3 regions of the Arthrobacter sorbitolis genome follow, and region 3 is predicted to be linked to each of the others. Evidence: riboswitches for the same ligand, from Rfam matches in the RefSeq annotation. Region 3 holds a riboswitch; each other region holds the start of a gene.
What was found. A riboswitch is a leader RNA that binds a small molecule or an ion and turns the genes downstream of it on or off. The one in region 3 is predicted to bind cyclic di-AMP.
Positions count from the first base shown of each region.

Region 1: it holds a riboswitch for cyclic di-AMP, as region 3 does, so the genes downstream of both, ACX80K_RS12900 (NlpC/P60 family protein) here and ACX80K_RS14850 (hypothetical protein) in region 3, are expected to answer to the same signal.
Region 2: it holds a riboswitch for cyclic di-AMP, as region 3 does, so the genes downstream of both, ACX80K_RS00875 (C40 family peptidase) here and ACX80K_RS14850 (hypothetical protein) in region 3, are expected to answer to the same signal.

Region 1 covers NZ_JBTNDM010000007.1:38,556-41,821, forward strand. Annotated here, with positions in the region: gene ACX80K_RS12890 (MarR family winged helix-turn-helix transcriptional regulator) at 80-499, opposite strand; gene ACX80K_RS12895 (hypothetical protein) at 742-1,062, opposite strand; gene ACX80K_RS12900 (NlpC/P60 family protein) at 1,398-1,769, opposite strand; cyclic di-AMP (ydaO/yuaA leader) riboswitch at 1,958-2,130, opposite strand; gene ACX80K_RS12905 (YsnF/AvaK domain-containing protein) at 2,488-3,266, opposite strand, start outside.
Region 2 covers NZ_JBTNDM010000001.1:184,957-188,222, reverse strand. Annotated here, with positions in the region: gene ACX80K_RS00885 (NAD-dependent epimerase/dehydratase family protein) at 1-312, shown strand, start outside; gene ACX80K_RS00880 (VOC family protein) at 344-760, opposite strand; gene ACX80K_RS00875 (C40 family peptidase) at 908-1,768, opposite strand; cyclic di-AMP (ydaO/yuaA leader) riboswitch at 1,771-1,946, opposite strand; gene mutM (bifunctional DNA-formamidopyrimidine glycosylase/DNA-(apurinic or apyrimidinic site) lyase) at 2,084-3,043, opposite strand; gene rnc (ribonuclease III) at 3,044-3,266, opposite strand, start outside.
Region 3 covers NZ_JBTNDM010000010.1:47,797-51,062, reverse strand. Annotated here, with positions in the region: gene ACX80K_RS14855 (NlpC/P60 family protein) at 1-394, opposite strand, end outside; gene ACX80K_RS14850 (hypothetical protein) at 419-1,318, opposite strand; cyclic di-AMP (ydaO/yuaA leader) riboswitch at 1,324-1,477, opposite strand; gene ACX80K_RS14845 (metal-dependent transcriptional regulator) at 1,772-2,470, opposite strand; gene serC (phosphoserine transaminase) at 2,724-3,266, shown strand, end outside.

The DNA.
Region 1 (3,266 bases), on a different contig from region 3:
CCGGACCAGTGGCGGGCGGTCGGTGCCCGGCCGTCGTCGACAGCGCGGGGCACTGGACGACGTCCTCCTGGATCGTTCGTCAGGCGGGAACCGGCCCCAGTCGGGTGATGATGTCGATCAATTGCTTGCGCAGCACCTGATCAGGCAATGCAGCCGACACAGCCGCATCTGCGGCTCGTTGATCGATGCGATGGAGGAGGTTCCGTCCTCGCACCGTGATACGGGTTTGCATGGAACGAGCGTCCGAAAAGTCGCGGGCCCTGGATACGAGCCCCTTGAATTCGAGCTTCTCCAGGATCTGTCCGATGGTGGACCCTGTGACCCGTACCAGGGCGGCAAGGTGCGTCTGGGTGATCGGGCCGCTGTCCTCCAGGGCCGTCAGTGTGGTCGCGCCCGCGTGGGTGACGCCCAGATCAGTCAGGCGCTGGGTCTCGTGCTGATCGTTCAATCGGGCGGCCGTACTCAACAGGCGACTGGTGGACCAGTGTGCTGTATTCACGTGCACCTTCTCTCTCATCACTCACCGTAACTCGTGCTTCCTCCCACCGAAGACCCAGGACGATCGCGGAGAACCGGAGGAGCCTGGGACCGAGGGCTGAACCCCCGAGGTGCCGGGGGATCTGCGGGACCGGTTGAGCTCCATTTGCGCGCACCACCGGAGCGGGCACTCGATCGTGGGCATGCCCCGGAGCAGATGGGACGGACAGCGTTGGGCGAAGATCCCTTGAACGAGGTCGAGTCCTACACGCTGAGGGCCTTGTTGATGCGTCTGATGCGGGTGGGCAGGGACAGCTTCTTGCCGTCGTTGTCGACTTCCTGCTTGATGAGGGTCGTCCCGGCGTCCTGGATGGACAGGGCGAGGCCGATCGCGGCGTCCGGGGGCTGGATGAGGCATGCCTCGGGGTTCCCGTCCTTGCCGAGGAGTTCCAGGAGGACGACGTCGTGGGCTGCGATGGTCGTGGCTCCGAGCGGTGTCACGTACTCCCTGCCGGCGGGGATGGGTGTTACCCGGACGACGGGCGGACGGGGCTCGTCTGGGATGGTGAGGGGTTCAGGGGACATCGTGCTCTCCGTTTCGGGCCGTAGGCCGGATGACATTTTTTTGAAGGCCGTTCACCTTCGTGATGCCGAGGGCAGGGTTGCTCGTCCATGAGGTCGCTGTCCAGGAAGGCCGATTCGCCAAATTCGGCGATCTCGGCGTGGCCGGCGCCCCTGACGGATCATGCGTGGCGGGATCGCCTTCCAAGGGAGTCATGGCTGGAGGGTTCTCGTCACACCTGGGTCTTCGTGCCGGTAGATGGACGGGCATGCTGATGGGGGCCGGAGGAGAAGTGCCCGGCGGGGTCTCCCCGCCGGGTACTTCTCGGATCCGTACTGTTCAGTCGTGCGGTAGGACTCTAGGCGTTGACCCGGTAGTAGGAAGGCCCTGAGCCGATGTCAGCGCTGTTGACGACGGTCTGGCCGCCGTTGAATCCGCTGTGGATCGCCTCGCCGCCGCCGATGTACACGGCGTTGTGCGGAACTCCCGCGCCACCGTCTTCGTAATAGATGAAATCACCCGGGTGGGGGACCGCGACGGGGGTCGCCGACTCCATCAGGCCGGCCGGGGATTCATCCCCGACACCACCGACCCCGGCCGCCTTCAGCGCCTGCTCACCCAGAACTGTGCAGTCCTGGCCCGCGCCCAGCTGGGATTCTGCCGAAGCGAGGATCGCCGCGTTGGTGGACGACGCGGGGCTCTCGGGTGCCCCCGCGCCGGGGAAGGTCACGGAGGGCCCGGTCGGGCTCTCCGAGGCGCCATCCGCAGCAGCCCGCGCTGGTGCCGGCGGAGGCCTGGGCTGGAACGCGGACCCCGAGCATCAGCGCCGACGCCGCGCCGAGCGCGGCCACCGGACGGACCACCCTTCCGGGGCTGCTGCTGCGAAGGCGTGGGGCATGGGAAATATTGGACATGTTCAGAACCTCTCCAGATGCCTGCGAGGTGAGCTGTCGGATGCGGATGGAAGTCACCCCGGCCGGAGATGACCCGAACCGTTCTTATGGTCCGGGCCTCGTGCGGCTTGACCCCTAGGACCCCGAGGGGCCCGATCATTGGTTCCCCCGCCTCTGCCAGATGAACGTTGAAACGGAACCTTGCGATAGTGGCAGAGCTAGGCAATCCATCCAAGGGTGCTGCCCCTGATGTCAGGGCACGGCACGCCTTCCACGCTAACTCGGGCTCTTTCCCGATGTCACATCGCGGTCACCTCATCCAGCGCATCAGCAGGGGCTGGCGCCCGCGATCGGCAGGCTGGAAAGTAGCTGAAGCAGGACGGCGCGCAGCACACTCCCGTGCTCGGTCGACTGTTCCTCATGCGAGACAGCTTCTCCGAGCCCGAAACCCTGAACGACCACCCTTCTCGAGCTGGAAACGCCTAGGAGCGCTGCATATTTGCAGCGCCCCTAGGCGTTTCTTGGTGGTGCCGGCGGATCTACCCGCCGATGACCCTACCTGGTGCGGCGGTCCGTGCCGTTGGTGGTGCCGTCCAGGTCGGTGCCGTCGGCGTCGAGGAGTTCGATCTTTTCCTTGCGGACCTCTTCGGTGACGGTTTCCTGGGCGGTGACGGTCTCCTTGTCGAGGCGGACGCGCTCGACCGGGACGGCTTCCTTCTCGACGACGGGACGCTCGGCGTGGAGGACCACTTCGTGCTCCTCCTCGCTGATGGCGGGGCCGTCGTACGCGTCGCCACGGTTGGCGTCGGTGATGGGCTCGCGCTCGATCCGGACCTCTTCGTGGGTCACGGGAACGGTCTGGGTGACGTTCTCGGTGACGACGTACTTGCGCAGGCGTGCACGGCCGGCCTCACGACGCTCGGTGCCGACGTGGAGCTGCTCCTCGGAGCGGGTCATGGCGTCGTCCGTCGTGGGGCCCGAGGTGTCGTAACCGACGGTTCCTGGCGCGTCCTTGCGGTCGACGCGCTCGTCGCCGGCCTGGTAGCCGGCCTCGAACCCGGTCGTTCCCGCGGTCGTGCCGGTCGTGCGGGTGGTGTCCGAGTCGAGGAAGTCCCCATGGGTGTCGCCGGTCGTACCGGTGGTTCCGGTGTGGCCGGAGAGCCCGTAGTGGCGGTAGAGGCGGTCTTCTTCCTCGGGGCTGAGGGCGCCATCGGACTCGATGCGGGGTGCGTCCTTGACCTGGTCCTTGGTGTAACCGATGGTCACATCGTTGCCGTTGACGTTCGCTCCCTGCAGGGGCGCGAAGGACTCCGAGGTGCCGAACAGGCCGGTCT
Region 2 (3,266 bases), on a different contig from region 3:
GTCGTCACGAACGGCGAACCGCGGCCCATCGCGGAACTGCTCGCGGGGATCTGCCGCGCCGGAGGGGTCGAGCCGCCCGCATGGTCGGTGCCGGGCGCGGTCGCACGCGGCGCGGGGGCGCTCATCGAGCGGGCCTGGCTCGCCTCGGGCCGCACGGAGGAACCTCCGATGACGCGCTTCCTCGCCGAGCAGCTCTCGACGGCGCACTGGTTCGATCAGCGGCGCACGCGCGCGGTCCTCGACTGGGAGCCGTCCGTCGGGATCGAGGAGGGCTTCGAGCGGCTCACCCGCCACTACGCGCGCCGGGCCTAGTCGTTCCGGGGTCCCCGTCAGGGCGGCCGGGTCATGCCCGCCGGGCCTGGACCTCGAGGTAGTGCGGATTGTTCATCAGCCCGAGCACGTTGCCGAACGGATCCACGACCGACGCCGTCCTGAACCCGCCGGTCCCCCGTTCCGTGACGGGCTCGTACTCGGTCGCGCCCATGCCGAGCAGCCTGTCCAGCGTGGCGGGCAGATCGTCCACGTGCCAGAACATCACGGCACCGCCCGGGGGATGCGACGCACCGGACGGCGCGTACCGCCTGTCGATGAACCCGAGCTCGTCCTCGTCGTCGCCCACCCGGAATTCGAGGTAGGCGGGAGGTTCGGGCGGTTGCGGGAACGCATAGTACGGTCCCATCCCCAGCAGCTCCGTGTACCAGGCGCGGGCTGCGGCGAGATCGTCCGCGTAGAAGCTGATGGTGGCGAATCCTCGAAACATCGGTGCTCCTTCGGGTAGGCGTGTCCCGCCGGAATTTACACCCGGAGACCGACGCGGAGAAGGGCGGGATGCCCGGCATCCCGCCCTTCTGCAGCGTTCGTGCGCCCTGCCGCCGGCCTTGTCCGGCCGGCCCATGGGCTGTCGCGGTTAGCGCGTGTAGTAGCCGTCGACCGCCATCACGTCGACCGAGTGCACCAGCGTGCCCTGCGAGGGGTTCAGCGCGCTGACCATCTGGCCGTCGCCGAGGTAGATGCCGACGTGGCTGCCACCGTTCTGGCTCACCAGGTCACCCGGCTGGGGGGTGCTGGTGGGCGTCATGGAGGCGAACTGCGCCCACGTGGTGCGCGGGAGGCTGATGCCCTGCTGGGCGTAGGCCCACTGCACGAAGCCGGAGCAGTCCCAGGCGCCGAAGGCGGTTCCGCCGTAGACGTAGCCCGAACCGACGCCCTGCATCGCCGTCGCGGCGATACCGGCGACCGGCCCGGCGGGGATCCGCGCGGTCGAGGCCGCGGACTGGGTGCTGATGCCGGTGGAGTTACCGGCGAAGACGGCGGGAGCCGCAGCAGGGGCCGCGACCTGGGCCGCGACCGGAGCCGCCACGATGGACGCCGACTGGGCGGAGTACTGCTGGGGGGCTGCGGAGCCGCCGAGGGAGATCGACTGGCCCGGGTAGATGACCGAGCTGCTGCCGAGGCCGTTGGCGGTGAAGACGGCTTCGAGGCTGACACCGTGGGACGCCGCGATGCTGCCGAGCGTGTCGCCCGCCTGCACCGTGTAGGTCCCTGCGGCGGCGGTGCTGACCGCGGCCGCCTGGGTGTCCACGCTGATCTCGCCTGCGGCGCTGGCCGGCAGGGCCGCGCCGAACAGGAGGCCGGAAGCGGTGACGACCACGGCGGCGGGCTTGCCGGCCACCGAAGCACTGGCGGTGACGGCGCGGGAGGCCGTGATGAAGGGGTTGGTGCGCGTGGGGACTGCCCTGTGGCGCGCGATTGAGCTCTTCTTGGACATGCTGATGCCTTTCCCAATGCCTGCGAAGTTAGCTGTCGGGTTCGGATGGGACATCCGGACACACACCTGTCGACCATCGCCCCCAAGCTGGTCGACGCGTGTCTTTACCCCAAGGACTCACATGGAGTCCGCTACTGGTTCCCCCGCCCCTGTCGAATGGTTTGTGCGAACGGTCCATCCTCATCGACAGGGTTCGGCAGAAAGAGGATGGGCGCCCCTCCTTGCTGGAACGGACGCGGGTTCAACGGTACGCGGTGGTTCCTCGATTGTCACGTTTAGATCACGAGGGCAAGATCACTCCCGGTGCCGACGGGTCTACGGCCGTGCGTTCCGCGGTCTCGGCTGGCAGTGCGGGCAGAGGTAGGAGGACCGGTTCATGAACGCTTCCCGGCGGATCAGCGTCTCGCGGCCCTCCGAGGCGCAGCGGCGGCACGGCTGCCCTGCACGTCCGTACGCCTCGAGGTCCCGTGCGAAGTAGCCGGATGCGCCGTTGACGTTGACGTAGAGGGCATCGAAGCTCGTCCCTCCGGCGGCGAGTGCACGGGTCATGACGTCCGTGGCCGCACCGATGATGCGGAGTGTGTCCGGCCGGCGGAGCGTATCGGTGGGCCGGGCGTAGTGGAGTCTCGCGGCCCACAGGGCCTCGTCCGCGTAGATGTTGCCGATGCCGGAGACGAGCCCCTGGTCGAGCAGGGCGCGCTTGAGGCCGGTCCTCCGCGCCCTGATCCGCCCATGGAAGGCCTCGGGGCTGAAGGCGGGGTCGAGGAGGTCCCGTGCGATGTGGGCGGCCTGGTGCGGGACGAGCGGCAGGTCCCCCTGCCCCTGCCCGCCCGGGTGGCCGTCGTCGGTCGGTTCCAGGTCGGCGACGAACATGCCGCCGAAGATCCGCTGGTCCACGAAGCGCAGCTCGGCCGGCAACGGCACACCGTCGTCGTCGAGGGCCGCGGAGAGGGTCAGGCGGACCTTGAGATGCTTCTCCGTCGGAGCGCCGGGCTCCTCGATCAGGAGTTGCCCGCTCATGCCGAGGTGTGCCATCAGTGCCACGTGCGGGGGCCCGGCAGCGTCGGGGTCCTCGAGGACCAGCCAGAGGAACTTCCCGCGCCGCACCACGTCGGTCACGCGCGAGCCGGTGACGTTCCCCGCGAAGTCCTCGACACCGTTCACGTGCCGACGGAGCGACCGGGCGTCGAGAACCTCCACGGCCTCGATGCGGCGTCCTGTCACCCAGCGGGCGAGACCCCGGCGGACGACCTCCACCTCGGGGAGTTCGGGCACTCAGGATCCGTCGACGATGCCGGAGGCGGGGTTGGAGGCGGGGTTGGAGGCGGGGTTGGAGGCGGGGCCGGAAGCGGCGGTGGCGCCCGCGTCGGCAGCGGGGCCCGGGACGGGCTTGCCGGGCCGGGTCGGGGAACCGGCCCCGTCGGCGAGCAGCGTCCAGGACACGGCGGCGGCCGCCTGCTCGGCATCCTTCTTCGACGGTCCGTTCCCGGAGCCGTAC
Region 3 (3,266 bases):
GCGCTGCGGGCGCTACAGGTTCGACGACGGGGGCCGCCACGACGGGAGCCTCGGCGACGGGTGCCTTGACAGGTGCCTTGGGTGCGACGACGACCTTCGCCTGCACCTTGACGGGCGTCCGGTTGAAGGAGACGACGGAGTCGGCGGGTGCGACGACCGCGGGCCGCGCCGACGACACGGAGACGTTGGAGGCGGCGACGTCGCGCTGCGGCTGCAGGTCGGCCGCGTTGGCGGCGACACCGCTGGTCAGGACGAGGCCCGAGGCCGCGACGATGACGGCGGCCTGGCGGCCTACCCCGGTGGCGTTCGTGGTGACGGCTTTGGCGAGGTTCGAGAAGCCGGCGGTGGTCCGCACTGCTTCTCGATGGCGTGCGGAAATGGCGCGTGAAGACATGGGGGGATACTCCGGTGGTGGTGTTTAGCGGACGCGGACGAAGCTGGCGCCGGGGAGGTCGGACAGGCTGTGGAGGCCGGTGTTCATGCCGTTCAGGCCACCGCTGATGACCTGGCCGTTGCCGACGTAGATCGCGACGTGGCCGCCGGTGATGACGAGGTCGCCTGCGGCAGGGCTGCCGACGACGTCGCCGAACTGGAAGAACTGGCCGGGGGCGAGATCGCCGACGGACTTGCCGACCGAGCGCAGTGCGGTCTCGACCATGGCGGTGCAGTCCTGGGCGACGCCGATCTGGGCGTACGCGGAACCGACGAGGCCGGCGGCGACGCCGGAGGACGGGGCGGCGGGAGCGGGCTGCGGTGCGGGGACCGGTGCGGCAGGCGCTGCTGCCGGCGCGACTGCGGCGGGCGCGGCAGCCGGGGCCGGGGCGGGGGCCGGTGCGGGGGCTGCAACCGGGGCCGGGACCGCGGCGGGGGCTGCAACCGGGGCGGGAGCCGCGACGGGGGCGGGAGCTGCGACAGCGGCGGGGGCCGCGATGGCGGCGGCCGGTGCTGCGACGGGCTCGGCGGGTGCCGGGGCCTCGACGACGGGCTCGGGGGCCGGGGCCTCGACGACGGGCTCGGGGGCGGCGGTGACCTCGACGGCCACGCGGTCGAAGGAGACCGTAGCGGTGGCGGGGACGGTGACCTCGGCCGAGACGACCCGGCTGACGGTCAACGCTGCGGAGGACTGGACTTCGCGCTCAGCGGGGGTGGCGCCGTGGGCCGGCAGGCCGGCGGTCAGGACCAGGCCCGACGCGGCGACGATGACGGCTGCCTGGCGGCCGACGGATCCGGCGTTGGAGGTGACTGCAGTGGACAGGTTCGTCAGCGCACTGACGTTCCGGGCCGCACGGTGGCGGCCCAGTGAAGAGCTATTGGACACGTTGGATTGCCTCTCCCAACGCCTGCGAGGTGAGCTGTCGGATTCGGATGGGAGTCACCCGGCCGCTGCTGTGACACAGCGACTTAACCCCAAGGATTTCGAGAACGAAACCCAGAAATTGGTTCCCCCGCCTCTGCCATGCGATGGTGCGGACGGACCTCGAGCAATGGCAGAGCTAGGCGATTTGCAGGAGGGTGCCGGATCTAGAGCGACTTTGGCACGAGATGAAAGCTACAACAAAAACGCCCTTTTGTCACATTACGGTCACGGAACGGTGTGTTCTTGATGACGACGGCGATTCGGAGGATGATCCCCGGGCTGCGCGCAGAGCCGGTGGACCGGAACGGAGCCGGCATCTCCGTTCCGGTCGGGCCGGCACGGGCTGCGGACGCCTGGAAGGGGCCGTCAGGCGGCGACGTCGTCGGGTGACGGCTGGATCGGTCTGCGCCTTCGTCAGGCCGCGACGGAGACGAACACGTGCGAGGCGACCTCGGGCGGCAGCTCGAGAGCGCCCTCGACCCCCGGGACGCGGACCGACACGTAGCCGCCCACGGACTCCAGGTTGAGCTGCGCGCCGGGGCGGAGGCCGCCCTCGTCGAGCTGCGTGAGCAGTTCGGGGTCCACCTGGATCGGCTCGGCGAGGCGCACCAGCGTGACCTGACGGTCGGGCGAGTAGGTGCCCATGGCGGACAGCAGGGTCACGACGCCGTCGGTGAACCGCTCCGACTCGACCCCTCCGATGGCGGCGAGGCCGGGGATCGGGTTGCCGTACGGCGATTCGGACGGCCTGCCGAGGAGTTCGTAGAGCCGCCGTTCGACGCGCTCGCTCATCACGTGTTCCCAGCGGCAGGCCTCGTCGTGGACGTAGGCCCAGTCGAGGCCGATGACGTCGCTGAGCAGGCGTTCCGCGAGACGGTGCTTGCGCATGACACCCGTGGCCCTGCGGCGGCCGAGCTCCGTGAGTTCGAGGTGCCGGTCCCCGGAGACGACGACGAGCCCGTCACGCTCCATGCGACCGATGGTCTGGGAGACGGTCGGCCCCGAGTGGCGGAGGCGCTCGGCGATGCGCGCGCGGAGGGCGACGATGTTCTCTTCCTCGAGTTCAAGGATGGTCCGCAGGTACATCTCGGTGGTGTCGATGAGGTCCGTCATGCGGTTCTACTCCTTGGTGCGGTGCGGGTGCGCGGCTGGAGTGCCTCACGCCGGTGAGACGAGCCACAGCCGCCACGGCAGGCTCCGCCCCACGCCCCCCAAGGTTAACCCATGGCGCGACAGGCTCGGCAATCGGACGGAAGGGTCCGGGACGGTCACCTGCAGGCACCGTCCGGGGCGTTCACAAATGGAGGCCGCCGGAGCGCTGGGGCAGAATGAGGGCCGTACCCGCCGCCGACAGCTGGAGCACCTCATGAGCGACTCGCCCCGCATCCCCGAACACCTCCTGCCGACGGACGGTCGCTTCGGCGCCGGGCCGTCGAAGGTACGGGAGGGGCAGCTCGACGCACTCGCGGCCGCGGGCCGGTCGCTGCTCGGCACCTCCCACCGCCAGGCACCGGTCCGGGACCTGGTGGGCCGCGTGCGGGCGGGCCTCAGCACGTTCTTCGGTGCTCCCGACGGGTACGAGGTCGTCCTCGGCGTCGGCGGTTCCACCGCGTTCTGGGACGTCGCGACCTTCGGCCTGGTCGAGCACAAGGCCCAGCACCTCTCCTTCGGCGAGTTCGGGTCGAAGTTCGCCTCGGCGACCAGCAAGGCGCCGTTCCTCGAGACGTCCACCGTCATCACCTCAGCACCCGGGACGCGCCCCGAGCCTGTCGCGGAGGCCGGCGTGGACACCTACGCCTGGCCCCAGAACGAGACGTCCACCGGTGTCGCCGCTCCGGTCCGGAGGGTCGACGGCACGGACGACGGTTCGCTCGTGATCGTCGATGCCACGTCCGCAGCGGGAGGCCTC